Regions from separate parts of the Gilvimarinus sp. 1_MG-2023 genome, predicted to be linked through region 1. Evidence: predicted binding sites of a transcription regulator. Region 1 holds the regulator's gene; each other region holds the start of a gene.

Region 1 (9,882 bases):
GACAGCAGTCAGGAAAAAACGGAAGAACCCTCCGCACGAAAACTTGAAAAAGCCCGTGAAGACGGACAAATTCCACGATCTCGCGATTTAACCACAACTTTTATATTGCTGGCAGGATCCATCGGTCTGTTTGTATTTGGTCGTTTAATTGCTGATAAATTTGTGGCTTTAACTCAAAATAATTTCACCTTAAGTCGTACAGAAATATTCGATACATCCGCGATGATAGGTCACCTTGTAAGCTCTTTTTACGCAGGACTAATCTCTATTGCTCCTTTTTTGGCGATTTTATTGGTGGCCTCCATTGTTGGCCCTATAGCTTTAGGGGGCTGGATGTTAAGTGCTAAAGCTATGGCGCCAAAGTTTAGTCGAATGAATCCATTGGCAGGCTTAAAGCGAATGTTTTCGGTCAAGGCTTTGGTAGAGTTGGCCAAATCTCTTGGAAAAGTTTCCGTGGTCATGTCGGTTGCTGTTTTGGCTCTTTTTATATGGCAGCAGGATATGATTCAGCTAGGGGCCTTAGAGACCAATGTGGCTATCGTTGAGTCTGTGCTGATCAGCGCCTATACCACCATTGCTATGTCGGCAGTCACTATATTGGTTGCCGCGATTGATGTGCCTTTTCAAATTTGGGATCACGCCAAAAAATTGAAAATGTCCCATCAAGAACTCAAAGATGAGCATAAAGATACCGATGGTAAACCAGAGGTAAAAGGGCGCATTAGGCAGATGCAAAGAGAAATCGCCCAACGCCGAATGATGTCACAGGTACCCGAAGCCGATGTGGTTATTACCAACCCAACACACTTTGCCGTCGCTCTAAAATACAACCCAGATGACATGTCTACCCCCATCCTATTGGCTAAAGGCGGTGATCATACGGCTTTTCGTATTCGCGATATCGCTAAAAACAACAAGATTGATATCATTGAATCACCCGTATTGGCCCGTGCGATATTCCATACCACAGAGGTTGATGCTGAAATTCCAGCCGGACTTTATATGGCCGTTGCTCAAGTTTTAGCCTACGTGTTTGGTCTAAGAAATTTTCGCCAAGGCAAAGGGGAGAGGCCGGTTTTTCCACGTGATATTAATGTACCGCGGGATATGCGATATGATTAATTTTTGACCTGCCTGCTAGTGCTATCTGTTTTTCCTTTAATCTAACCTGCCTCCTTTTTTTGTTTCGCTTTAACACTTAGGTATGGTTCTTGCGATAGAGCAAGAAACTACAACAGAGCGTCAAAAAAACGTACAACTTTATGGCACTATCTTTGGGGCAATTCACAAAGGCTGATGGCAAGGCCGCATTTAATCAAGTCAAGGGAATGGGCCGGGGAAACCTAGGCATCCCTGTTTTACTGATTATGTTGCTGGGCATGATGATCTTACCCATGCCCGCGTTTATGCTCGACGCTTTCTTTTCTTTCAATATTGCCTTATCGATCGTGGTGTTGCTGGTGGGGGTTTATGCCCTACGGCCATTAGATTTTGCCGCTTTCCCGACTATTTTATTGGTGGCGACGTTAATGCGCTTAGCGCTTAACGTCGCTTCAACCCGAGTTGTCTTGCTCAATGGGCACGAAGGCGGTGATGCCGCAGGTAAGGTGATTCAAGCCTTTGGTGAGGTCGTCATAGGCGGCAATTACGCGGTGGGCTTGGTGGTCTTCTTGATTTTGATGATCATTAATTTTGTCGTTGTGACCAAGGGTGCCGGACGGATCTCCGAGGTCAGTGCCAGATTTACCCTCGATGCCATGCCCGGTAAGCAAATGGCGATTGATGCCGATTTGAACGCGGGGCTTATTGATCAAGAAGAGGCCAAGCAGCGGCGTGAAGATGTGGCCAGCGAAGCGGATTTCTACGGTGCAATGGATGGTGCCAGCAAATTTGTACGCGGCGATGCAATCGCCGGGATTTTGATTTTGGCAATTAATATCATTGGCGGCTTGGGTATCGGTATGGTCCAGCATGAGTTGGAGTTCGCCGATGCTTTACAAAAATACATTCTGTTGACAATCGGTGACGGTTTAGTGGCGCAAATACCGTCGCTAATGCTGTCTACCGCTACCGCTATTTTGGTTACCCGGGTGAATAGCTCGCAAGATATGCGCTCTCAAGTGATGTCGCAAATGTTCGATTCACCGAAAGCACTTATGATAGCGGCAGGCATTTTATTTATCATGGGTGCTATACCTGGCATGCCCCATGTGGCCTTTTTGGGCTTAGCGATCTTATGTGGAGCCTTTGCCTATTATATTCACTGGCGCAAACAGCAACCCGAGCCCGTTGAGGATAATTATATGCCCGGTGGTGCTAATGCCGGTCGGCCAGTTGCTAAACCTGCCGGTCAATCGATGGCCCCAGGCCCAGCACCAGCTCCAGCGGGTGCTTTGCCCCCGGCAGAGAACACTGAGCTCGGCTGGGATGATGTTCAGCCGGTGGATGTGATTGGACTGGAAGTCGGGTATCGGTTAATTCCCATGGTGGATAAAAACCAAGGCGGTACGCTATTGGGTCGCATTAAAGGCGTGCGGAAGAAGCTGTCCCAGGAAATGGGGTTCTTGGTGCCTACCGTTCATATACGAGACAACCTAGAGCTTGCGCCTAATGCCTATCGATTAAGCCTTATGGGGGTAACTGTGGCCGAGGCTGAGGTACACCCGGACCGCGAGCTGGCGATTAACCCGGGCCAAGTTTTTGGCGATATCGATGGTATTAAAGGCAAAGATCCCGCTTTTGGTTTGGATGCAATTTGGATTACGAGTGGACAAAAAGAGCAGGCACAAACTCTAGGTTACACAGTTGTTGATACGAGTACTGTGGTGGCTACCCACCTGAATCATATCATGCAAGATAATATCCATGAGCTAATTGGCCATGAAGATGTACAAAAGTTGCTCGATATGCTGGAGAAAACTTCACCTCGATTGGTCGAAGAGTTAGTACCCAACACAGTGACCTTGAATACCCTGTTAAAAGTATTGCAGAACCTATTGCGCGAGCGGGTTCCTATTCGCGATATACGCTCAATCGCCGAAGCTTTGGCGGGGGTGGCAGGAAAGAGTCAAGATCCCGCCACTTTAACCGCCGCGGCGAGAGTCTCACTGGGCCGTCAAATCATCCAAAGTATCAATGGTACCGCGGCCGAGCTGCCGGTTATCACGTTACACCCTCAGTTGGAACAATTGTTGCTGGGTACTGTTCAGCAAGCACATAAAGCCGGGGTAGAAGAGAGCGCTTTTGTAGAGCCAGGGTTGGCAGAGAAGCTACAAAAATCATTGGCAGAGGCCGCACAGAAGCAGGAAATGGCCGGCAAGCCAACCGTTTTACTGGTGGCGGCGCCTTTGCGAATTATGTTGGCGCGTTTTTGCAGACACAGTATCGCGGATATGCATGTGCTGGCATACACAGAGATACCAGACAACAAGCAAATTACCATCGATGCCTCGGTTACCGCTGACGGCTAAAGGTGAAGTAGGAGATAGGCATGAAAGCAAAAAGGTTTGTAGCCAAAGATATGCGGCGGGCACTTGAATTAGTGCGCCAAAACCTCGGCGAAGATGCTGTGATTCTTTCTACCCGACGGGTAAAAGAGGGTGTGGAAATTTTAACCAGTAGCTCCGATTCTACCACGGTTCAAGCAGCGCCGGGTATGTTGTCGAGTCAATCTCAGCCACAGCCATTGTTTCCCGACCACCAAGATAAGTCAGATAAAAGTGGAGCCGATATAATGGCCGACATTGAGTTGGCCAGTCGTCGCTTGGCTGCCCGTGCGGCAGTTGACGAGTCTGCCGATGAGTATTTGGCAGAGCGTCAGGTTGTTAATGCCGGTATCCGCGTCTCTAATGCAGCGGTAGGCAACATGACCAAGCCTAAAGCAACGGTTAAAACTCAATCAGCGGCCGAACGTTATGGTTTGTTGGACGAACCAATTGAGACAGCTAAACTTGAGCTGACCGAGCGTGCAGACTCAGGTGCAGAGCGTCAGAGTATTGCGGATTTACAAGAAGAAATCTTACAAATGCGACAATTGCTTGAACAGCAGTTGTCGTCTTTCGCGTCTGCGCCGCCTAACACCAAAGCGGCCGCACCTATTAATGGCGGCATGGCCCAGCGCTTATATAATTTGGGGTTTTCTGAACGCGTAACCCGAGCGGTGCTAAAAAAGCCTTTAAACAATCGTTTAATTGCCAAGGCTTGGCCTGAGGTAATGGCCCGTTTGGCGAAAGCCATACCAGTTTGCCGAGAAGATGTGACCGCCAGCGGGGGTGTTTTTGCCTTTGTTGGGCCAACCGGCGCCGGAAAAACCACAACCGTTGCCAAGCTAGCGGCGCGCTATGTCATGCAACACGGCGCTGATAAAGTCGCTTTAGTGACCACCGATACTCAGCGTTTAGCGGCACACGACCAATTGCGTTCTCTGGCGAGCATTCTAAAAGTGCCCCTGAGAGTAGTTGATGATCACAACCCTTTGCCCCAAGTGTTGCGCAGTTTACGCAATGTCGAATTGGTGCTTATTGATACCGCAGGCTTGCGTCACGGCGACCCTGTGCTAAAACAACAGATGAAAGCTCTGGCCCAGATCCCTAAAGTGCGCAGTTTGCTGGTTTTGCCGGCCAATAGCCAAGCTCAGATGTTACAAGCGTCACTTCACGCCTACAATGAGGCAAAGCTGCAGGGTTGTGTGTTGTCTAAACTGGATGAAACCACCAGTATCGGCGAGGCCATTGATTGTGCGATACAGGCAAAACTGCCAATAGCCTATACTACCGATGGTCAGGAAATTCCTGATGATATAGCGGTTGCCAAAGGCCCGAGTTTATTGAGCCGAGCAGTGCGTGTCGCGGGCAATGCTGAATCAAAAGTAACTGTGCGGCGATAAACTCTGTGAGTGACAGGCATTACTGTGTAATGATTGACAATAGATTGCGTATTACAGATAACTTATTGGGCCTCACCTGGGTGAGTGCGACAAAGAGAGTGTTGAGATGAGTCAAAATCGCCCTGTGCAAGTCATTGCTGTTTCCGGTGGTAAAGGCGGTGTAGGTAAAAGTAATATTTCGGTTAATCTCAGTATGGCACTGGCTCAGCTGCGTCGCCGTGTGGTATTGCTGGATGCTGATCTTGGCTTGGCCAATGTCGATGTACTCTTAGGAATCTCCCCCAAATACACCTTAGCTGATGTACTGGCGGGCAATTGTGATCTTGAGGATGTGTTAGTCACCGGGCCTGCCGGTATCAAAATTGTACCGGCGGCCTCGGGTGTACAAAGAATGGCGGAGTTGAGCCCCCAAGAGCACGCTGGGCTGATTTCTGCCTTTAGTGATTTGAGCGATCAAGTTGATGTGCTCGTCATTGATACTGCGGCAGGTATTTCCGATACCGTGGTGAGTTTTGCTCGTGCGGCCAATGAGGTACTCGTCGTGGTATGCGATGAGCCATCATCGATTACCGATGCCTACGCACTGATCAAACTTCTGAATAAAGAACACGATGTGCAGCGCTTTCGAGTGGTGGCCAATATGACCCGAGGAGCCAGAGAGGGGCAGCTCATGTTCGCCAAACTCAATGCTGTTTGTGAGCGGTTCCTAGAGGTAACACTGCAGTATGTTGGACAGGTCCCTTTCGATGAGACCGTTCGCAAATCGGTGCAAAAGCAGAAAGCTTTACTGGAATTTGCACCTAATTGCAAAGCTGCTCAGGCTATCCGCCAATTGGCAAAAACGGTTGATGGTTGGCCTCTGCCGGCTGCACCAACCGGCAAGTTAGAGTTTTTTGTAGAGCGGCTTCTGCAAACGGGTGGGGCGGGGTATTGAGTAATGAACGCGGCAAATGGGTTGGCTATGTACAGTAATTCGAATTCCCAAGCGAATCCTATCAATGTCGAAGACTACGCCTCACTGGTAAAGCGTATCGCTCACCATATGATGTTAAGAATGCCTGCATCAGTGCAGGTCGATGATTTAATACAGGCGGGCATGATTGGCCTTCTTGAGGCGGCACAAAAATACGATGGATCTAAAGGCGCTAGCTTTGAAACCTATGCTGGCATTCGAATTCGAGGTGCCATCGTCGATGAAATGCGACGCGGGGACTGGGCTCCAAGATCTGTTCATCGCAACGCTCGACGTGTCAGCGAGGCTATTACCCGGGTGGAGGCTCGACATGGACGCGATGCCGACGACAGTGAAGTGGCAGCCGAATTAGGGGTTGAACTGAACGATTATCACGCAATGCTGCGCGATGCCAATTCCAGCCGTTTGTTTAGCTATGAAGAAACCTTTACCGACGATGCCGGAGCTTCTCTTTCCGGTGAATCCAGCGAGTTTGATAACCCTCAGGACAATATAACGCGAGAAAGCCTAAAGGTATCTCTCAGTCAGGCGATAAACCAATTGCCGGAACGGGAAAAAATGGTGTTGGCCCTTTACTATGATAAAGAGCTAAATCTTAAAGAAATTGGTCAAATATTAGGCGTTAGTGAGTCCCGGGTTAGTCAGATACATTCTCAGGCGGCTAGCAGACTCAGGTCCAGACTGTCAGATTGGACCCAGAATGATTGATCATAGGGTACAATAGCCGGGTTCCGATCTCAAAAATATAGGATCGGAACGTAAAGTGGCCGCTGGCACTGGATTCATTCTCCCCAGCGACTAGAATTAGAGTAATTCAGACTCCCTTGAGAGTAATACGGAGGCAGCATTGGATAAAGAAATGAAGATTCTAATTGTCGATGACTTTTCGACAATGCGGCGGATCATCAAAAATCTACTCAGAGACCTTGGGTTTACCAATACCCACGAAGCTGATGATGGTGTGACTGCACTGCCGATGCTGAAAAGCGGCGGGTTTGATTTCTTGATTACCGACTGGAACATGCCAGGGATGAGTGGTATCGATTTGCTTAAAGCAGTTCGCGCCGATGAGAAACTGGCGCCTTTGCCAGTTCTTATGGTCACTGCCGAAGCAAAGCGGGATCAAATTGTTGAGGCGGCGCAAGCGGGTGTTAATGGTTATGTCGTCAAGCCTTTCACTGCGGCGGCACTGAAAGAGAAGATTGAGAAGATTTTCGAGCGGGTAGGTTAATAGCTCAGAAAATTACAACAATAAAGGCACTCCGATGACGTCTGATACTCAAGAAAACGACAACAAAATGTTCGTCAAAGAACTGCAAGAAAGTGCCAGTTTGCTGGTGGAGAAACTTCAAGGTAATGATTACGATGAGGCGACCCGCTTAATTGAATCGATAGTGTCTTCCCGGGATCAGCATCTTTTCCAGTCTGTGGGCCGTTTAACCCGCGGTCTGCACAGTGCCATTGTCAATTTCAATGTTGACGGCGACCTCTCCTCAGAACCTCCCAGTATTGAGCGTTCTGAAATTCGCGATGCTACCGACCGTTTAAAGTATGTCATTGATTTAACCCAGAGTGCCGCTGACAAGACCATGGACATGGTTGAAGAGGCCGCTCCTATTGCGATGAACCTGGGACAAGAGGCTAACTCTCTCAAACAAGAGTGGACCCGGTTGCAAAGTGGAGACATGAGTGCGGACGAGTTCAGAGCACTCTACACCCGTATGGATGATTTTTTGGGCCAAATGGAAAGTGGTACTCAGCAGCTGGGGAAAAACCTGCAGGAAATCATTCTCGAGCAGGGCTTTCAGGATCTAACCGGTCAAGTGCTCAAGCGCGTAATGGGTCTGATTAATGAAGTCGAACAGGATTTGGTCAGTTTGGTTCGAATCGCCGGTCAGGTAGAAGAGATTACAGGTTTACAAGTTGAGGCCGATAACGAGGGTAAGGCCCGCGTTGTTGAAGTCAGTAAAGGCGAAGGCCCTCAAATTGATAAAGAAAAAGAAGACGTAGTATCAAGTCAGGACGAAGTAGATGACCTGCTGTCCAGTCTCGGCTTTTAGAGGAAGAGTGAATGGGATTCGGTGATGATGAAGAAATTCTACAGGATTTCCTGGTTGAAGCCGGTGAGATTCTAGAGAACCTCTCAGAACAACTGGTCGAACTGGAGCGTCAGCCCGACGACCGTGAATTACTGAATGCCATTTTTCGCGGTTTTCATACCGTTAAGGGTGGGGCCGGTTTTTTACAGTTAAACGCGATGGTGGAATGCTGTCACGTCACCGAAAACCTGTTCGATATTCTGCGCAATGGTAAACGCGAAGTGACATCTGAGCTTATGGATGTTGTGTTGCAAGCGCTAGATGCCGTTAATTTGCAATTCGAACAGGTCTCTCAACGCGAAGAGCTCACCGCGGCCGACCCCGAACTCCTTTCACAGCTCGAAAAACTGGTCGCCTGCGAGGATCTGAACGGACCCAGCGCAGCCCCTGCCGATGACGGTGCTGTCCCGTCTGAGTCGCAAAGCGCTTCGCCCGATACCGTTCGCGCTAGCAGCGATATCACCGACGACGAATTTAATGACCTGTTGGATGCCTTATCCGGTACTACGGCGGGCCAATCTACTAACGAACCGAGCGGCGCGAGCACTACTGCGGCCACTACACCTGATGGTAGTAGTGATGAGATTTCCGAAGATGAATTTGATGCATTACTCGATCAACTTCACGGTGCCGGGCAAGCTCCCGGTGCGGCAGCGCCTTCAGCGCCAAGCGGCAATAGCAAGCCGGCAACCTCAAGTGATGAGATTAGCGATGACGAGTTTGAGGCTCTGTTGGACGAATTACACGGCAAGGGTAAGGCCCCGACAAAAACCGCTGGCTCAGCTCCTGCTGAGAGCACGCCAGCCGCCGACAGCTCCGAGCCGGCTAAAGCCGCTGGAGCCAGTGATGATATCAGCGACGACGAATTTGAAGCTTTGCTGGATCAAATACACGGTAAAGGCAAAGGGCCTCAAAGTAATGCAGCTCAAGACAAAGCTCCCGCTCCAACACCTTCTGCTAAGCCAAAAGTAGAATTAGCGCCTAAAGCTTCAGCGTCTCAGGCTCAAGCCAAAAGCGCTACACCGGGTGGCCCACAAAAAGGCCGGCCTGAGCGAGAAGGCGCGCCAGCCCAAGTAGAAACAACAGTGCGGGTAGATACGCAACGGCTCGATGAAATCATGAATATGGTGGGCGAGCTGGTCTTGGTGCGCAATCGATTGGTGCGATTAGGTGATAGCGCTCAAAATGAGTCTTTATCTAAGGCGGTCTCTAATCTTGATGTTGTAACGGCTGATTTGCAGTCATCCGTTATGAAAACTCGTATGCAGCCAATTAAAAAGGTGTTTGGTCGCTTTCCTCGTGTGGTGCGGGACTTGGCTCGCAATTTGAAAAAAGAGATTGACCTTGAACTGGTCGGTGAAGAAACCGACCTGGATAAAAACTTGGTTGAAGCTTTGGCCGATCCCTTAGTTCACTTAGTGCGCAATTCGGTAGATCACGGTATCGAACTGCCAGAAATTCGGGAACAAAAAGGCAAACCACGCAAAGGGTGTGTTGTGCTGGGCGCGGAGCAAGAGGGCGATCATATTCTTCTGTCTATTACCGACGATGGCGCCGGTATGGATCCGGATAAGCTGCGCAAGATTGCAGTGGAGAAAGGTGTCTATGATGAGGATACTGTGCAGCGGTTATCCGATAGTGAAGCCTTTGCGTTAATTTTTGCTCCCGGCTTTTCAACGAAAAAAGAAATCTCCGACGTGTCGGGCCGCGGCGTCGGAATGGATGTGGTGAAAACTAAAATCACCCAATTAAATGGTTCGATAGAAATTCAATCGAAATTGGGTGAGGGCACTCGCTTTAATATTAAAGTCCCGCTTACCCTGGCAATCATGCCAACGTTGATGATCATGTTGGAAAATCAGACCTTTGCTTTGCCTTTGGTCAGTGTAAATGAAATTTTCCATATGGATCTTACCCGTTCCCAC
Region 2 (9,882 bases), on a different contig from region 1:
CTGGGTAAAGATATATTATTATCAGATCCGGTCATTGAAAACGGCGACTTTCAAGTCGGCTTGTATACCGCTCATAACAATCAAAAAGCACTTAACACCGAACGCCAAGCACTTGCCACTCTTAAAGTCGTCAGCAACACCCATTGGAAAACCGACATACAAACCCTGCAACAATTGGGTTTCGACAATATCTACTTAACCAATACCTGGGTATCCATGGTGCGAATGTTGGCAGCTCACCGTGCGGATATCACTCTAGCGCCATTTCAACCGGGTAATAATATGGCGATTAACCAAAGCGAAGGACGGCTGATTCCCATACCCGGCATCAAAGTGGCATTGACCGGTAGTCGCCACTGGATCGTTAGCGCTAAACACCCCGAGGGAGACTCCTACTTCGTCGCACTACAGAAGGGGTTGGCACAGTTAAAAGCCAGCGGCACGCTGGAGAGGGCTTACCGGGAAAGCGGTTTTCATCACCCTCAAATAGCACACTGGAAGGTTCTGAAATAACCAAGGTGTTACAACGCAGCAATAAAGGCAGCCGCAAACAGCCCCCCTACATTTTTGATGTCATTATTGTTAAGCCAGCTCCCCCCGTATCCTTTCGATCAGTTTTTTGGTCGCCCGTATGCCATCTTCGGCTGACAGCTCATGACCTTCGTACTCGATGCCTACATAGCCCCTATAATCGGCCGCTTTAATAATATTAAAGATGCGCTGAAAATTAATTTGGGATTCATTGCCTTCGCTATCAAACCGATACGCTTTTGCACTCACCGCGCCGGCATAGGGCATCAATTCGGCAATACCTTGATAAATATCGTATTCTTTTACACAAGGCGAATCCCACAAGTCGCCACTGGCGCGCTGATAACAAAAATTGCCGAAGTCGGGCATAGACCCACAAAACGGTGAATCCACCTGTGCCAATACGCCCGCCAGCTTGGCACCATGTGATGAAAACCCCCCGTGATTCTCCACCAATATTTTTATTCCCATGGTGGCCGAGAACTCACTTAACTCAGATAAACTCTGTACCGAAGAGCGATGCCAATCCTCGGCCCGCCCAGAACCATGTAAGTTCACCCGAATACTATGGCAGCCTAAGTGTGCGGCCGCCTCGACCCATTTATAATGGTTGCTTACCGCCTGGCGACGACGTTTATCATCCACCACCGACAAATCGCCTTCTCCGTCTACCATGATCAGCAAACTTTTCACATTGTGATCGGCCGCGCGCTGATTCAATGCCGTTAAAAAAGCAGAGTCCGTGGCCTTATCCATAAAAAACTGATTCACATACTCCACCGCACCAATATCAAAGCTGGTACGAGCCACAGCGGGAAAATCCAGCGTGCTTAAGGATTTATCAAAAAAAGATTTATTAAGGGACCATTGCGCCAAAGAAATATCAAAATGGTAGGGCTTGGGGGCAACCGCCCAAGTTGGCGCCCCACCCGCCAAGACACTACTTGCAAATATGGAGCCTAGCCCAGCCAAGCATTGGCGACGAGACATCTGCGCCATAAATTTACCTCGATCGTTGAATTATTATTTATCACACCAGCATGCAGAACATTTTACCTTAATTTTCTCAATGCCACTGGCGATTTTCTGAAAACTGCGGACGAAGAAATTCCATCTGATCACCGCGAATCCGCTCTGAGTTGGTCAAAGCTAGATACTCAGCAATATTAGGGCGAAATGGCAAGGCTAATAGCTGCATATCAATATCCTGCAACAAATGATTGCTCTTACGTTGATTGCAACGTTTGCAGGCCGAAACCACATTTTGCCAAATATCTTTACCACCACGACTGAGAGGGTGGACATGATCGCGCGACAGCAAACCTGTGGTAAAGGTCTTACCACAGTATAAACACAAGTGGTCATCGCGGGCGAACAGTGCGCGGTTGGTTAAGGGGGGAATGTGCCGATAACGAGCAATGCGACTTCCGCCGCAGGCAATAATGGCTGGCAAGGTAATTTGTGAACGAAGATGACTACAGCGGGCGTAACCGCCCACCACGTTGCGAACCGGGCCGCCTAAACTCCAAGCCACCAAGTCACGAGCATAGAGGCAAACCGCGTCCTGCCAATGCAGCCATTCTATCGGCTGCCCGGCAATATTAAGCCGCAATATCCTCTCGTCCATGGGCACCTCCTGTCGTTTTCACCACGGATGTGATGCAGGATTGGCAAAAGACCTGACAAACTCGCCATACACACTACTGTGTCGAATAACTGTGACGCTAGTGTGTCAAATGTACCGTGTTTTGCTCGAGTTGCCTACTCAATTAAGAGCCCTTTAATCACCCGTCGCAAAGACTACCGACTCAATTAAGTATTACCCTCGGGGGACTGATCCACACTCGCCTGACCGGAGGTCAATAATCGTATATGATCGATAAGCGCGGCCACGCGATCTTCAGCCAGGCAAACACTAAGACTGACACCTTCAGCATAGGCAACGTCTTCTAATGTGGCTTGCTGTTCATTAAGCGCTAGGCGAATTTTTTGCTCATACGCGAAAGGTGCGTCAATTTTTAACGATTGCTGCGGTACCACCTGACGCAGTGTTGCGATGTCAACCGCTTGGGAAACACTGGCGCCGTAAGCTCGCACTAAACCACCCGCCCCTAACTTTACTCCACCAAAAGTGCGCACCACAACAGCCAAACAGTTGCCCACCTGGCGATGAGTTAGCACATTTAAAATGGGTTTTCCGGCTGTACCCGAGGGCTCGCCATCGTCGCTAAAGGCGACTAATTTGGGCTGCTGGGCGCTACCGACGATATACGCCCAGCAATAGTGGCTGGCCCCTGGGTGGGCTTGCCTTATTTTATTCAGCACTGCCATGGCATCCTCACGGCTTTCTACCGGCGTAAGGATAGCAGTAAAAGTACTGCGTTTTTCTTCATAAAGATAACGACACGCCTGAGCCAGCGCTTGATACGATTGGGCCATCTCTGCCTCAGCTTGAGTATTTAAAATCGATTATCTCATGTTCTACCTGTTCCGACCGAGCGCACCTACCTCGAGCTTTCCTCCGACAGTCGCCCCCGCATAATTGAGACCAACAGCGCCAAAGCGACAAACGTCATGGATAACTCCAGAGCCTGCAAAAAAGTCGACAATATCGGCTGCGCGAGCGCTTTACTCAAGGTCCGCTCGCCAATATACGAATAAACGATTAAGTTAACCAAACTCATCCCGACCAAATTGCCGCTAACCCGTGCCAAATTTAACGTCGCCGAGGCGACGCCTGCCTCGGAGGCACTCACCGCCTGCATCGCCGCGTGATTATTGGGACTGGAGAAAAAACCAAACCCGACCCCGACTAACGCCAGTGCCACGCTGATATAGATAGCCGTACTTCCGAGCTGTAGTCGATGCAGCAGGTACAAGCCTAGCAATGTCATCACGCAACCCACTGAGGTTAATATTCGCGCCGAGATAAAATCGGCCAATTTACCCGCAAATGGTGCCACGCAGGCCATAGCTAAAGCCTGCGAGAGCATAACCTGCCCGGCATTGGCCGCACTCAACCCAAGTACATATTGTAAATACAGGCTGAGCAAAAAACCCAATGGGTAACTGGAGGCGTACATCAACACCGCTGCCACTAATGACAGGGAAAAGAACTTGGACTCTGTGAACATTTGCACACGAATCAGCGGCGCTTTAGAGCGCACTTGTAATACCACAAATCCAGTAAAAAACAGCACCGATGCTAACAAGGTCGCTATGCCTTGCCAGCTCGGCAGATGAGTAAAGCCTAATACTAATGTCACCGCCCACGCCGCCAACAGTAAAGCGCCCGGCCAATCGAAACGCCCTCCACTGGCCTCGCGCCATTCATCAGTAACGCGCCAATACGACAGTGCCAGTACCACCGCAACCAGCGGCAAAGGCATTAAGAACACATAGCGCCACCCCCAAAACTGGGTAACCCATCCCCCTAAAGCGGGCGCCAGCGTTAAACCTAAGTAGATACAGGCGGCGTTTAACCCCAGAGGCAAACCTCGACGGTGAGACGGAAAAACTGAGATTAGCATGGCCATACTGGTCGCGAAGATCATCGCCGAGCCGGTGCCCTGCATAAATCTCATGGCGAGCAACCACAACATATCAGTAGCAAAAAAAGCGCTGATGCCGGCGAGAGCATTAATTACTATGCCCAACTGAAAAACACGCTTTCTGCCCCAAATGTCGGCCAGCTTACCAGCGGGTAGCATGCAGACGATATTGGCCACCAAGACGGCGGTGGGAATCCAGCTGACCAAAATACCATTGGCCGACAGCTCTTCGGCCAAGGCTGGTATCGCCACATTGACAGAGGCCATGCCCAGCGGGGCAATAAAAGCACCCAAACAGACCATAATCAGCACTGACCAGCGCGAAGTCGACTCATCTGGATTGGATGTTTGTCTCACAAAACCCCATCGTGCAGTTATAAAACGGACAACCACAAAAAAGCCGGCGCTGCGCTATGCATAACACCGGCTTTTTATTGTGATTTTTTAGTCGTTCTATTTAACCATACTCTGGGCGGGTTGCGGGGAAATCTACCTCTACGGCTCCATACCACCTTAGCAAACGACAAGATAAACCGGCACTTATCGGCCCCAGAAAAGAAAAACCCTACAACAAGGGGGCCTGTTGTAGGGTTCTGCAGGATGGAGTCCAGCCTTGGGCTCATTGATGGCGAGATCCGTCTACTCCTTGCCTCACGTCCATATGTCTTAGTCCTTGGTTAAATTATGGCAAGGTCGAGGGAATAAAAAAAGGCGCCATTGTCACTAGCATTTGTAGGATATGTCTCACAAAATCCTCGGCACACTTTAGAATACCTCCTCCGGATCCAGGTCGAATAAGTACTGGGGTTCTATATCCAGATTTCGGATAATGTCATCCCCTTCCTCTTGCAGCAGCTCCATATCTTGCGGCGCCAGCTCCGCCTGCAGACCTTGCCGAATCACAATTTCCACCCGGCGATTGCGAGCTCGGCTTGCGGCGCTGTCGTTAGCCGCCAGCGGTCTAACGTCGGCAAATCCGGACACCTCAAAGCGCCCAGGTTGTAAATAACCACCGCGCATTAACTGCGATGCCACCGAGGCGGCCCGCATAGCGGATAAATCCCAATTAGAGCGAAATTGCGACGAGCTAATGGGCACGCTATCCGTGTGTCCCTGGACTTGAATGCGCCCAGGCTTCAGCATCAATACAGCGCGAATTTCGTCGATAACGTCGTAATAATCAGGCGCTAGGCGAGCCGAGCCCGACTCAAATGAACCTTTCTCACGGATGCGAATAATAATTTGTCGGCCTTCGGTTTCGATCTCAAGTTCACCGTTAGCGATTTGCTCTTCCAGCTTACTGGCCAGCTCCGCAGCGTCTTGGCGGGTTTGCTCTACCAAGCCCTCGATGATTTTTTGCAGCCGGTCTTTGGCGCTGTCATCGACATTGGGCTCACCGCGCTCAATGTCGTACTCTTCGGCGTCGCGCACCTCCAGACTCATTTTGGTAATGTCTTGGGTGCGCTGATAAATCTCGGTGATCGGGGTCGGGTCGGGCTTGCCCGGACTAAACTCCTGGGCAATGATGCTGGTGCCTTTGGGTATTTCGTTGACGTTAATCTGAGCTTGGACCCCAAACGCCTGGGCAAGAGAGCCCGCCAGGCGGCGAAATTTCATCGCGTCCATCTCGGAAAATGAAAGCAGCAGTACGAAAAAGCACATCAGCAGCGACATTAGATCGCCAAAGGTCGCCAACCAAGCCGGGAGGCCGGGGGGACATTCGCATTCGTTCTCTTCTTCATCCATTGTCGCTACTCCCGCTACTCCGCCGCATCGGCGACTTCGCGTTTACGCTCCGGCAAATAGGTGCGCAAAATAGTGTCGATCACCCGTGGGTTCTGGCCATTTTGAATAGCCAGCAAACCGTCGATGATCATACTTTTAATCAAATACTCTTCCGTCGCGCGCAGCTTTAACTTATCGGCTATGGGCAGGGCAATGGCATTGGCAATGACGGCACCGTAAAGAGTGGTCAGCAAAGCCACGGCCATGGCCGGGCCAATCGCCTTCGGGTCATCCATATTCGCCAGCATAGCCACCAGACCGATCAGCGTCCCGATCATCCCCATGGCCGGCGCCACGTCCCCCATGGAGGCGAAAATTGAAGAGCCCAAGGTGTGGCGTTTTTCCGCGAGCGAACGATCTTTAGATAGCATCGTACGCACCACATCGGGGTCGTGACCATCCACCAGCAATTGAATGCCCTTTTGCAGAAAGCCGTTGGTCACCTCTTTGCCTTCCAGCGATAACAAGCCACCTTTACGTGCCGCATCGGCCAGATCGACGATTTCATCGATCATATCCAACGGATCGTCCAGCTTATTGCTAAAGCTTTTTCCGGCGACTTTAAACGCACTTAAAAACTGGCCCAAACCATATTTGGCCATCACCGCAAAGATACTCCCCCCGACCACAATCACCAGAGACGGGGCATTGACGAACATACCGACTTCGCCCGACATAAACATCGCGGTGACGATCAGGGCGAGGGCCCCCAACAGCCCAATTAGTGTTGCTAAATCCACACCTTACTCCTTAACGGCCTCTGGATATATTGACATACTTACCATCTATTCTAGCCGCAAACCACTGTCGACAGTAAAAATAAAAAACAGCTCTAAAAGCGTTATAATAAGCCCACATTCATGGGATACACCCTACTTATCGGCCACAAGCCCTTAACATTAAGGACGCAATCCCCCAAGTAACAGGTTTAGTTATGCCCGCAACCAAAAAAAAAGTCGAGCTGGAGACTTCTCTACAAGAGCTAGAAAGCATTGTCAGCCAAATGGAGTCCGGCGAGCTATCACTGGAGCAATCACTGAAAGCTTTTGAGCAAGGCATAAAACTAACCCGCGAATGCCAACAGCGCCTAACCGATGCCGAAACACAGGTAAAACTGCTGCTTGAGCAAAATGGCGAATTAACCCTCAACGATTTTGACCAGCCGGAAACACTATAATGTCCGCCTACGCAGACTTTTCAAAGGCGGTTCGAGCGCGTATTGATCGGGCTCTCACCCAAGCCATCCCCACAACTCGCGACAACCCCCTCAGCGACGCCATGCACTACGCCTTGGCCGGCGGCGGTAAACGTATTCGCCCACTGTTGGTATTTGCCGGTTTTTATGCCGTCAGCGCCGAGCGAGACCACTCCGCTCTCGACCACTTGGCCTGCGCCATTGAAGCGATTCACGCTTACAGCTTGGTGCACGACGATCTGCCCGCTATGGACGATGACGACTTACGCCGCGGCAAACCAACCTGCCACATTGCTTTCGATGAGGCGACCGCTATTCTCACCGGCGACGCTCTGCAAACGCTGGCTTTTGAATTACTGGCTCAAGCCCCCGAGGTCAGCGCGACTACCCGCATCAGCTTAATCCAAACCCTCGCCCAAAGTGCTGGCGCGCGCGGTATGGTACTGGGGCAAGCCATCGATTTGGCCGCCGTCAACCAAACCCTGACTCTGGCTCAGCTTGAGCATATGCACCGCTGCAAGACCGGTGCACTCATTGACGCCAGCGTCGCCATGGGTGCTCAGTTGGGTGCAGCCACTCATGCTCACTTAGCGGCTTTGGCTCGCTACAGTCGCGCACTGGGGCTGGCCTTTCAGGTGCAAGACGACATTCTCGACATCACCTCCGACACTCAAACACTAGGCAAACAACAAGGTGCGGATCAAGCTCGCAACAAGCCTACTTATGTCTCGCTGCTGGGGCTGGAAGCGGCTCAAGAAAAAGCCCGCGAACTGCAACAAGAAGCGCTCTCCAGTCTCACCCAGTTACCGGGCAACACCCAAGCTTTACACCTAATTGCGCAATATGTGGTTGAGCGTGAACACTAGTGGCGCCTACAATGGCACGTTTGCGATAACCGACGTACCCAAATGCTGAACGAAATACCTCAAACGCGCCCGGCAACACCGTTGCTTGACCGCATCGACTCCCCCGCTGATTTGCGTGAGCTCACCGAAAAAGAGCTGCCCAAACTGGCAGAAGAGTTGCGCGCCTTTCTTTTGTACAGCGTCGGGCAAACCGGCGGGCATTTTGGTGCTGGCCTCGGCGTGGTCGAGCTGACCATTGCTCTGCATTACATTTACAACACCCCCGAAGACCGCCTCGTGTGGGATGTGGGCCACCAAACCTATCCCCATAAAATCCTCACCGGCCGCCGTGAGCAGTTGCTCACCATGCGCCAAGAGGGCGGCCTATCCGGCTTTCCCAAGCGCGAAGAGAGCGAATACGACACCTTTGGGGTGGGCCACTCCAGCACCTCTATCAGTGCGGCCTTAGGTATGGCGCTGGCCGGGGGAGAGCGCAAATGTGCTGCGATAATCGGCGATGGCGCCATGACCGCCGGCATGGCCTTTGAGGCGCTCAACCACGCCGCCCACACCGATGCTGACCTACTGGTCATTCTCAATGACAACAATATGTCGATCTCGCCCAATGTCGGCGGTCTGGCCACGTATTTATCTAAGATTTGGGGCAGTAAGTTTTACAACTCTCTGCGCGAGGGTAGCAAGCAAGTGCTCACCAAAATTCCATCGGCGTGGGAGTTTGCCCGGCGCACCGAGGAGCACTTTAAAGGGTTTGTCTCACCGGGCACTTTATTCGAAGAGCTGGGGTTTAATTACATCGGTCCCATCGACGGTCACGACCTGCCATCTCTTGTGCGCTATTTACGCAATCTGCGCAGTGTCAAAGGCCCAAAACTGTTGCACCTTATCACCCAAAAAGGCAAAGGTTTCGAGCCCGCCGAGCTAGACCCGGTCGGCTACCATGCACTGAACAAGCTCGAACCCGCACCGAAAAAACCCGTCCCCAACCGGCCCAAGTTTCAAGCTGTATTTGGCCAGTGGCTGTGCGATATGGCGGCGGTGGAACCGCGCTTGGTGGGCATCACCCCGGCCATGTGTGAAGGCTCCGGCATGGTGGAGTTTGCCGAGCAATACGCAGAACGCTTCTACGATGTCGCTATTGCAGAGCAGCATGCGGTAACCCTAGCGGCAGGCTTAGCCTGTGAAGGCCAAAAGCCGGTAGTGGCAATTTACTCTACTTTCTTACAGCGTGCTTACGACCAATTAATTCACGACGTTGCCCTGCAACAGTTAGATGTCACCTTTGCCATTGACCGAGCGGGCTTGGTCGGTGAAGACGGCGCCACCCACGCCGGCAGTTTTGATATCTCTTTTTTACGCTGCATTCCCAATATGGTACTCGCCACGCCTTCGGACGAAAACGAGTGCCGACAACTGCTGTACACCTGCTTCCAGCACCAGGGGCCAAGCGCGGTGCGCTACCCCCGAGGGCGCGGTGCCGGCACTGCAATTGAACAAGCCATGAACGCCCTGCCAATTGGCAAGGGCATTATCAAGCGACAGGGCACCAGCGCCGCGCTACTATGTTTTGGCACCTTGGCCACTTGCGCGCAAAAAGTCGCCGCCGAGCTGGGCTTAACCCTGTGCGATATGCGTTTTGTGAAACCGCTTGATACTGAATTGATCGATCAGCTAGCCCGCGACCATAACCTACTGGTAACACTGGAGGAGAACGCCATCGCCGGTGGAGCGGGCTCCGCAGTCACCGAATATTTGCACAGCCAGCAAAACACGACATCGGTGTTACAACTCGGCTTGGCCGATGAGTTTGTCGGCCACGCCAGCCAAGCCGACCAATTAGCCAGCCAGGGACTGGACGCACAAGGCATAAAAAGTGCCATCAACCAAAGACTCGATCAACTTGGCTGGCGCCACTTAGGGGGCCTTTGAGTTAGCTCACCGGCGTTAACTGTTGCAA
Region 3 (9,882 bases), on a different contig from region 1:
GGTATCACGGGATACCTTTCAGCATACACTGCGCGAGGTGACAGTGGCGCATGAGCCGCTGTCGCCCAGCGTAACCGCTGGTGAAGTGGTGCGAATGTTTCGCGCGGATGTACGCCTAACGTGCGTACCCGTGGTCGCCGATGACGGTAAGGCTCTGGGGGTGATCAGCCGCTCTGAACTACTCAACACTTTTTCCTGGCGCTACTCTTACGAATTGCACGCCAATAAACCCATTTCTGGGTTTGTCAGCAGCCGTTCGCTATTGATGGATATCAACAGCGACTTGAACAGTGCCGGAAGGTTGGTGACCGAAGACCCCGCGCAGAATTTAAGTGTGGATATTATTGTCAGTGAAAACGATCGCTACATTGGCGTGGCCAAGGTGCGCAATATATTGCGCTCAATTGCCGATGAAAAGCTGCGCGTCGCGCGCCACTCCAATCCAATCCGTTAACGGCACTGCCTGGCAATGTTCCACTGTATGAGTGGATCGATCAGTTATTATGTCAAAAAGCAGATTTTATTGTAGCTTATTGCGATATTAATCACTTCAAGCCCTTCAACGATGCGTTCGGCTATTCTTGTGGCGACGATGTCATTATCTTACTCGGTAACTTATTGCGTCAGGTCATCGATCAAGAACAGGATTTTATCGGCCATGTCGGGGGGGATGACTTTGTGGTCGTCTTTCGCAGCATCAATTGGCGCGAGCGCTGTGAAAAACTGTTGCACAGTTTTACTCAGAGTATCTATCAACAAATGCCAGAGGAGCAGCTCGATTATTGGACGGAAGATCGCAACGGCATGCGGCGCCGGTTCGGCCCGCTGGAGGTTGCCATTGGCTGTGTGCACCCCGACCCCGAACTTTGTTTAACCCACCATCATGTGGCCATGCTTCTGGCCGACGCCAAACACCGGGCAAAATCGCTAGGCGGTCACCAGGTTTTCTTCTCGCGCCGCCGCACGCCAGAAAAGCATTGCCCTTCTGAGACTTAATCCGCCCCTGATCAGGCCCCAAGCTCACTGGTATACTTGCTAGGCTGTGTTTGCCTGCCGAGGGTTTTGCGTTATGCTGAGGCAAAACCACAGGCAGGCAGTGACCTATGAGTCCTAACGGATTTGAGTACAAGCGCGTATTAGTTGTAGATGACTTTGATAACTTCCGCACAACGGTTATGCGCATGTTGCAAGAATTTGGGGCTCGCAGCGTGGATACTGCCGCTCATGGGAATGACGCTGTCAGTAAGTGTCGTTCCACGTCTTACGACTTGGTCTTATGTGACTACAATCTGGGGCCGGGTAAAAGTGGCCAGCAGGTACTGGAGCAGCTGCGCCATGAGAGTTTACTCAAACACAGTTCGCTGTTTGTACTTATCTCTGCCGAATCAAGTAAAAATATTGTTATGGCGACCTATGATTACGAGCCCGACGCCTACCTAACCAAGCCTATTACCGCCAAAACCCTACAGCAACGTTTAGAACGATTATTCCATCAAAGTCGTGAGATGTGTAAAGTCTATAACGCCATGGATGATGGCGATTTAGACGCTGCGATCACTCGCTGCGGTGAGCTTCTGCGTGGACAGAGTCGTGTGCGACCATTAGTGCAAAAGTTATTGGGGCGGCTATTATTGCGAACTGGCCAGTTTAACCCCGCCGAGCAGTTGTTCCGCAAGGTGTTGCAAGTTCGTGAGTTAGATTGGGCCATGGTCGGGCTCGCGCTGGCAAAAAAAGGGCAGGACGATTGGGTGGGGGCCCAGCAGTGGGTCGAACAAGCGCTAAGCTTAAACCCAATGTGCATGCCTGCCTACGATTTGTTGGCGGATATTCATGCGGCTCGGGGCGATCGACAAGAACAACAACATACTTTGGCTCAGGCGGTGGAAATATCTCCCCTGTCGATTATGCGTCAGCAGGAATTAGGCGCTGTTGCCTACCAAAATCACGATCTAGAGCAAGCCCTGGAAGCGTTTAAAAACAGCATTAAATTGGGTGAGCACTCCTGCTACGACGATAAAGACGTATATTTACAATTTATTCGCTCTTGCGCCGAGCTGGCACCGTTGCAGCCGGATGTGGCTAAAAGTTATGCGCGGGAGGTGGGCAAGTCGATAGGAGAGTTTGGCAATCGATTTGGCCGTGATGGTCACAACGACGTATTGCTGCGCTCAGCGAATTGCGCCTACCTAGCTGCAACAGGAGAGCAATTGGCCGCACAACAGTTATTGCAAGAGCTAATGGAGCAGCACCAAGAGTCGCCGGCAACATTAGCCGCTCAGCTCGATTGGATCAGTGCTTGTGAGGTGTTAGGGCGACAAGAGTGGCGCGATCAGTTGGTTAATGGTGTGTTGCAACAATATCAAGGTAATGAGGCGGCGCTGGAAATGATAGATCGCGTGCTGGAAAACCCAACCAGTGAAAAGAATCGTCAGCGTGTGGCACAAATAAATAAACAAGGTATCGCCTATTATGAAGGCACGGATTTTGAGGCTGCGATCGACTGCTTCAATCGCGCAGTACGAGAATTTCCTAAACATGTTGGCATTGAACTGAACCTATTGCAGGCCTTAATTGGGGCATTGGAACAAAGCGGGCAGCCCCATTTGTTAAAGCAGGCAAAGCACTCGTGTGAACGCTTGGGTCAGTTAGTGGATGGAGAGCACCCTCAAGCCGACCGGTTGGCGCAACTTGTCGGAAAATTTCAAGAGGTCAGCCAACAAATTTTGCGTGACGGAGAACAGGTATGACAGATAAAGGCTTGCCGGTAGACTTCTCATTTGTGCTTGCCTCCAGTGTGCATGATATGAAAAATTCGGTGGGAATGTTAATGCAAACCATCGAGGAATTATCAGCGAGCGCAGCGACTGATAATGCCGAGCACAACCGACAATTGTCGACACTAGGTTATGAGGCCGCCCGCATTAATGGTGACTTAGTTCAGCTGCTAGCACTCTACCGGATGGAAAATCAACGCATGCTGGTACAGCTGGAAGAGTGTTATTTGGATGAAATCATTGGCGATCAGTTGGCGCGCAATGACATTTTATTCCGCTCGAGAAATATCGCAGTGGAGGTGGACTGTGGGGAGGATGTTTGTTGGTATATTGATGCTGAGTTGATCAGTGGCATGCTGAACAATATCCTGGTTAATGCCGCGCGATATTGCCTCAGTCGCATTAAAGTGACGGCGAATATTGAGGACGGCGTTTTGCATCTGATTGTTGCAGATGACGGTCGCGGCTACCCAGAATCTATGCTTACCAGTCCGACAGTAATGCGTGATAGCGTCTCATTTACTGAGGGGAATACCAACCTCGGATTGTTGTTCGCTCAGGAAATTGCCAAATTGCACCGTCGAGGCGACTTACATGGCTATATCACTCTGGCTAATGGCGGTGTGTTGAGCGGTGGGCAAATCGAGGTGGTGTTGCCTTAGCTGCATACAACCTTGAAATAATCGCTATTACTCAGCTTGAGATTAGTATCGGTCATCCTTCTTTTGTGTATTAGCAGTGCAACTGACCAAATGTGACCTGCCTGTCTTGCAAAATAGCGAGGGCTGTTGCATTATTCTGACGTAGGGCAATCGATTTGAACAAGGGAATCTTCAATGCTTAAAATCCGCTTTAAAAACAAAAAATACAGTGCGGTATGGCTAGTGGAGCCAAGCATTGGTATCGGCCGCTCACGAGCCAATGAGCTAGTGGTCAGCGCCCCCGATATAGCTGATAAACATCTTACTGTTGAAGTAAATCACGAAGCCTTGGAGTTGGTGAACTTGGTTCCGGGTTCCTCTGTGTCAGTCAACGGTGAAAAAGTGGGCGAGCGAACCAAGATTAAGCCCGGAGATGTTATTTCGCTTGCCAGCATTGAGCTGGAGATTATTGACCCGAAAGATGATTCGGTCACCAGCGAGTCTTCACGCCAAAGCACCAACCCCAGAAATCCAGTCTCGACCGGTTGGGCTCTTAAGGCCAACCATACTGCTTTGGGCAACCGGGTATATCCCCTGCAGGCGGATAATATCGTCGGCCGCTCAAGCGATTGTGACATCACCTTGGCCGCCGCTCATTTGTCGCGCCGTCATGCCAGGCTCGATGTTAAACAAGGTGTGCTCTACGTAAAAGACCTGGGCTCGGCAAATGGTACCTACCTCAATGGGAAAGCCATAACCGAGGCTAGGGTTAAGCGTGGTGATGAGTTGCGCTTCGATACGCTAAGTTTTGGGGTGATTGGCCCTGCTGACGATATGGCGCAGACCACCATCCGCGCTGCAGGTAAGGCTGCGGGGCCGCGCCCAGCAGCGCCACGCCCAGCGGCCAAAGCCAATAATGCCCACAGCGGTGCCGATGCCTCGCTTAAAAAAGAGGTAGAAAGCTCTGAGGCTCAAAACCCCCGCTTTGCAACAGCCGGCATGGGTGTTTTAGTGGTGCTAGCCATTATTGTTGTGGCAGCATTGTTTTTGACTCGAGGCTAGAGCCTTATATATCCCACAGATTTGCTGGAGCACTCACTTTAGCATTATTTATTCTTAAGAAAGCCTCAAGAAATGCTATTTCCTGCCGCTAGCGGGGAATAGCTTTTTTGTTGAGGTTGGTATTATGATTTCTACTCACGCCCCAAGTTTGTCCTCATTAGCGCCCGCCACGCTAAACTCAGCGCAGAAAAATGCGCCGCAAGACCCACAGCAGCTCTTAAGTCAAAGTGCGCAAAAGCATATCGAAGGCAATACGACCCGGGAGTTCCAACCCTTAACCGCGGAGCAAGCGGCCAGTAATATTCTCGGGTTTATTGAGCAGCAACTACAGCGCGACATCGCCAATGGTGCCAGCACCGAAGAGTTGGAGTCGCGTCTGCAAGCGGGCTTAGACGGTTTTAAGAAGGGCTTTAATGAAGCCAAGGATAAGCTCGAAGCGCTGAACATGCTCAACGACACAGTGGTTGAAGATATCGGTAAAACCTATCAACTGGTTACCGACGGCATTGACAACTTTGCCGATCGCTATGGCATCACCCAAGCTGATCAGCCACTTGCGGTCGAGCCGCCTGCCCAGGCACAGGCCGTGCAAGGCAATTATGAATATGCCTCGGCACAGAGTTTTAGTTTTGAGGTAACCACGCAAGAGGGTGACCGGGTCACTATTCAGGCCAGTGCCAGCCGGGGTGAAAGTGCCAGTTTCACTCAGTCCGAAGCGGGGGCTCGGTATTCCTACGCCTCGGTGTCGAGTAGCCAATATCAATTAACCGTTCAGGGCGACCTGAATGAAGAAGAGCAATTGGCAATTGAATCTTTGATGGGACAAGTGAATACACTGGCCGACGAGTTTTTCACCGGTGATTTACAAACTGCTTTTGATTACGCCTCGGAGTTAGGTTATAACACCGAACAAATCAGCGGTTTTGCCTTAAATTTAACTCGTGTGGAAATTCAAAAGGCCAGTGTTGCCTATCAACCTCAAGGTAATAATGCGGATTTAGCGTCTCAGCTAAAGCCGGTGGGTGATTTTATTCAACACATCAATAATGCACTTGATGATGCCAGCGGTTTTGCTAACCCCCACAGCCTGTTGCAGCAGATGATCGATGCCATGTACGCCGATGACACCGTGCCTGGCAATCGAGATGGCGCAGCCTTTGCTGATTTTGTCAGCCAATTTTTGACCCCAGCAGAGCCCGAGCCATCGGTTAGCCAGACACCACAAACCTCTGTCTGATCATGGTGTTGGTTGTAGCACAGTGTCGAGAGCGTAGTGATCGATTAAACTGCCAGTCGCTTTAAATGGTGAGTCGGTTTAAACTGTGAGCCGATATGAAAACACTGATATTTCTAACGACAGCTGGTTGTCACTTGTGTGATCGCGCGCGCGAGGTGATCGCGCAAAGCTCGGTGCAGCCGTTGCGCCTACAGGCGATTGACATCGCCTGTGATGATCAATTGATAGAGCGCTATGGGTTGCGTATTCCGGTACTGCGTAGCGCCAGTGGTGAAGAACTTGATTGGCCCTTTAGTGCGGAGGATGTACAAGCTTTAATGCGTTGAATATTAGTTGTTGTCGGCTTGTATACTGAGCTGGGTATCGTCGACCCAGCTTAGTGTTTGTATATAAAGTGCAGTGAGTGAACCCGGGTCTAGGTTTCGACTTTTCAAGTAGGCCCAGTCAATGGCACTCCAGTTGCCGTGTTCGTAATCAATCACCGTCAGTAACAGTTTCCCTTCTTCGCCAGCGTGTTCTAACAGCGCTGCCTTGAGTTGATCGCTCAGTTGTATGCTGCCAATGACTTGCTCCAGAGGCGCATCCATAAAGGCATCCAGCATTGAAAGTAAGCCGGCGGTAAAAAATCGGTCACACTCATATTCCGGTCTGCTTTGAGCGGCAATTAATTCGCAGAACTTTGCCCGACTCAACGCTTGTGCTGATAGTTCAGCAGGCTTGTCACTCAATTTAGCCATGGCTAATAAGCCAATCCAATTCTTGATGATCTTCAAGCCGAGTAAAGTAAGGGCCTGACGCAGCGATTCAATCGTGCGCGGTAAACCGAACGCTGCTGAGTTGACTAGTCGCAGCAACTTATAGCTTAGCACTGGGTCTCGCTCAATAATTTTTTCGACATCTTCAAAGGCCACATTCGGTTCATTTAGCTTGGCCAGTAATTGCAGAACCGCTTGTTTGCTTTCACTTAAACGTCGGCCCTTGATAATTGAGGGGCGCTCTAGAAAATAACCTTGAAATAAATCACAGCCTAATGATTTACAGTGTTCAAGCATGGCCATAGATTCGATTTTCTCGGCGAGAACTTGTATGCCGAGCGCCTTGGTTTTTTTGATATGATCGGTCAGTTGAGAGTCCGAGAGAGCCAGTACATCGAGTTTTACGATGTCGGCATAGGCCAGTAAGGGCTCTGTTGTTGGTGTGAGTTCAAAGTCATCCAGAGCAATGGCAAAACCTGCTTCGCGCAGTGTTTTAAGTCGGTGTAACAAGCGACTATTAACTGTTTCATTCTCCAACACTTCAATCACCAGCTGCGAGGTATCGAAGGGGAATGTTGTATCCATTAAGTCGCCGGTAAAATTAATATACGCTCGGTTGTTGCCGACTACTTTGTTGAGCGACAGCTCAGTGAAAGCGTTAAGGAGTACTTGCGAGCTGGCGCTGTTGCCGTCGGTGATGACAGCGTGGTTGTCTTCACTGGTACGGTATAAAAGCTCGTAAGCGACCACCTGCATATCGCGGTCGAAAATGGGCTGGCGAGCTAATAATGGACAAGTTTTTGACATTAATTATTAATCCGAGCATCAATCGTGTTTGGCCCTATACCTTTCTTTAATTCTAAAATAAATTACTGTTATTGTGCAGTAATATACGTCGCCTAAGCCGAAAGGGTGGTGTATTCTTTATTAGATGTACCGCCAGTGTACTTATAAAAGTGTGGTAAGGCGAGGGGCCGCAAGATATGTCCAGTCTATTAGACAGTGTAGATCAAAGAACCAATCTGGTCGGTGAAAACCGACTGGAGCTTCTGATATTTGAATTAAGCGGCCGGCAGCGCTTTGCGATCAATGTGTTTAAAGTGCAGGAGGTCTTAAAAATGCCTTCTTTACGCCAAGTGCCTCACAGCCACCCCCATGTGTGTGGTGTGGCTCATTTGCGCGGTAAAACAGTGCCTATTATTGATCTGGGCCTTGCCATTGGTATGGGGCCGACCAAGGGACTGGCGGATGGCAATCTTATCGTTGCCGAATACAACCGCTCTATTCAAGCGTTTGCCATTGGCAGGGTTGACCGTATCGTCAATCTAAATTGGGAGGATATTCTGCCGCCGCCCAAAGGTACCGGCCGGGCACATTACCTGACGGCCATTACCCGGCAGGAGGGGACAATTGTCGAAATTCTCGATGTGGAGCGCGTATTAGCTGACATTATCCCTTATAACTCCAGGGTGTCTGAGGATGTCTTAAATACCGATATTGCTGCTCGGGCGCGGCAGTTAAACCTCAAGGCCTTAGTCGCTGAAGATTCCTCTACCGCAGTCACCCAAATTAGAGAGACCTTGTCTGATTTAGGTATTGGTGTGGTCGCTATGCAAGATGGTCTAAAAGCGCTCAATAATTTAAAATCGCTGTCCGCGAGCGGCAAACGAGCAGTTGATGAGTATTTATTGTTGATTACCGATGCCGAAATGCCGGAAATGGATGGCTACCGGCTAACCGCCGAAATTCGCCAAGACAGTGCCTTAAGTGATTTACATGTAGTAATGCACACATCCTTAAGTGGCAGTTTTAATCAGGTATTGGTGGAAAAGGTGGGCTGCGATGCTTTTTTGTCAAAATTTGCCCCCGATGAGTTGGCCACCGTGGTACAGAAACGATTGCAGGCCTACTTGAATGACCTGCCCGCCTAACAAGCGTTAAACGAAGAGCTCGTTCTATCGGGACGACGGCTTACAGTGAGTGAGCGGCTTCTTGATCGCGAATAAACGGGCGTTTATCCCCTAGGCGATACCCATAAATAACCGAATAAGCCAGTACGTTTTGCACATAACCCCGCGTCTCGCGATAGGGAATGGTTTCAATCCATACATCATAGGGCAGACGGGCGCTTTCCTCTTGATTCAACCATTGCTTCACCCGGTTGGGTCCGGCGTTGTAGGCCGCGGCGGCGAGAATGCGGTTGTCGTTAAATTCGCCCATTAGCTGATTGAGATAGCGGCCACCCAAGGCAATATTGGTTTGCGGGTTGAGCAGGTCGTGATTTGACACCTGCATGCCCGAGCGCGACGCGGTTTGCTTGGCGGTCGAGGGCAGTAGCTGCATCAGTCCCAGGGCGCCGGCAGAGGAGCGCGCATCGGGAGTGAAAGCGCTTTCTTGTCGTGCGATAGCGAATAATAGATGCGGCTCCAGTGCAGTATCTTTGGCGGTTGACTGCACATGTTCGCGATAGGCGAGGGGGAAGCGTATCCCCAAGTCGTCCCAGTAGCGGATTTGAATCATCGCTTGAATACCATTGCGGTGCCAGCCCCAGCTTTCGGCCAACTTGCCTGCGGCTACCACTTCGGGTTCGGTCATTTGTTGAGTGATGTGGTACCACTCGCGCCGAGCGTTAAGGTTGTCGCCGATAATCAGTAGTTCGCGCGCGCGCAGAACACCGGGCTTTTGGGAGACCTGCTGGTGTAGCGGTTCCGACACTTCGAGAGGCCGGTCCAGCAGCTGATATTCAAGCCCCAGAATGTCTGCGGCCAAAAAGCCGTAAAAAGAGCGGGTGTTGGCAACGGTTTGGTACAACTCGCGAGCTTGTTTTGCGTGTTCTTGCGGGTCCGTTTGTACCAGAGCTCGGGCGCGCCAATACTGCCAGCGCTCGGACTGTTTGGCTGTGTCTGGCAGAGTTTCGACCCAGCGCAATACGCCGTCCCAATCTTGGTTGCGCAAGGCGTCGCGCAGTAGTGATTCAGTGACGCTTTGGGTATTTAGGCTAGGGGTGCTGGCCAATAACGCCTGTGCTTGTTGGGTATGGCCCTGTCGTAACAGACGCACCGCAATATAGCCTTGTGTGTCTCGGCGCGCTTGGTCGTCAAACAGTTGTTGAGCGTCATAGCGGTGCCAAAGATCAATCGCGGTTTCGGCATCGCGCAGCGAGAGGCGCTCCAGACCGTGCAGTATAAGTGCTTGCATGCGATCGCTCTGATCGCTAAAACGGCTCATATTCAGTAGCAGTTTAGGATTGCGGTCTACCTGGTAATAGAGGTTGGCTAAAGGTTGCAGCGCAGGTGACATCTGGCGGCTGATATAGCGTGCCAACGAGCGATGTCGCGCCTTTAGAGTCTTTTCAAATCGCTGCCAAGCAATATCATCGGTTAAATATCCGGCTTTTTGCCAAGCGGCGAATA

What was found. The regulator FliA, encoded in region 1, starts transcription of late flagellar genes. The targets are predictions, from matches to a motif close to TAAAGTTATNNNNNNNNCGGCCGATANCC.
Region 2: the regulator FliA is predicted to act here: its motif matches at 6,742-6,770, upstream of pomA (flagellar motor protein PomA).
Region 3: the regulator FliA is predicted to act here: its motif matches at 4,543-4,571, upstream of Q4563_RS08550 (DUF5610 domain-containing protein).

The regions. Positions count from the first base shown of each region.
Region 1 is NZ_JAUOSC010000001.1:408,139-418,020, reverse strand. Features, by position in the region: gene flhB (flagellar biosynthesis protein FlhB) at 1-1,122, shown strand, start outside; gene flhA (flagellar biosynthesis protein FlhA) at 1,263-3,470, shown strand; gene flhF (flagellar biosynthesis protein FlhF) at 3,491-4,885, shown strand; gene Q4563_RS01760 (MinD/ParA family protein) at 4,992-5,819, shown strand; gene Q4563_RS01755 (RNA polymerase sigma factor FliA) at 5,823-6,566, shown strand; gene cheY (chemotaxis response regulator CheY) at 6,706-7,089, shown strand; gene Q4563_RS01745 (protein phosphatase CheZ) at 7,124-7,918, shown strand; gene Q4563_RS01740 (chemotaxis protein CheA) at 7,930-9,882, shown strand, end outside.
Region 2 is NZ_JAUOSC010000013.1:46,349-56,230, reverse strand. Features, by position in the region: gene Q4563_RS13310 (transporter substrate-binding domain-containing protein) at 1-513, shown strand, start outside; gene Q4563_RS13305 (sugar phosphate isomerase/epimerase family protein) at 583-1,530, opposite strand; gene Q4563_RS13300 (HNH endonuclease) at 1,598-2,158, opposite strand; gene Q4563_RS13295 (IMPACT family protein) at 2,344-2,970, opposite strand; gene Q4563_RS13290 (MFS transporter) at 3,036-4,439, opposite strand; gene Q4563_RS13285 (flagellar motor protein MotB) at 4,848-5,828, opposite strand; gene pomA (flagellar motor protein PomA) at 5,843-6,607, opposite strand; gene Q4563_RS13275 (exodeoxyribonuclease VII small subunit) at 6,802-7,044, shown strand; gene Q4563_RS13270 (polyprenyl synthetase family protein) at 7,044-7,928, shown strand; gene dxs (1-deoxy-D-xylulose-5-phosphate synthase) at 7,971-9,854, shown strand.
Region 3 is NZ_JAUOSC010000005.1:140,875-150,756, forward strand. Features, by position in the region: gene Q4563_RS08525 (EAL domain-containing protein) at 1-454, shown strand, start outside; gene Q4563_RS08530 (GGDEF domain-containing protein) at 490-996, shown strand; gene Q4563_RS08535 (response regulator) at 1,104-2,747, shown strand; gene Q4563_RS08540 (sensor histidine kinase) at 2,744-3,436, shown strand; gene Q4563_RS08545 (FHA domain-containing protein) at 3,611-4,477, shown strand; gene Q4563_RS08550 (DUF5610 domain-containing protein) at 4,602-5,714, shown strand; gene Q4563_RS08555 (glutaredoxin family protein) at 5,810-6,040, shown strand; gene Q4563_RS08560 (EAL and HDOD domain-containing protein) at 6,044-7,276, opposite strand; gene Q4563_RS08565 (chemotaxis protein) at 7,453-8,400, shown strand; gene Q4563_RS08570 (transglycosylase SLT domain-containing protein) at 8,441-9,882, opposite strand, start outside.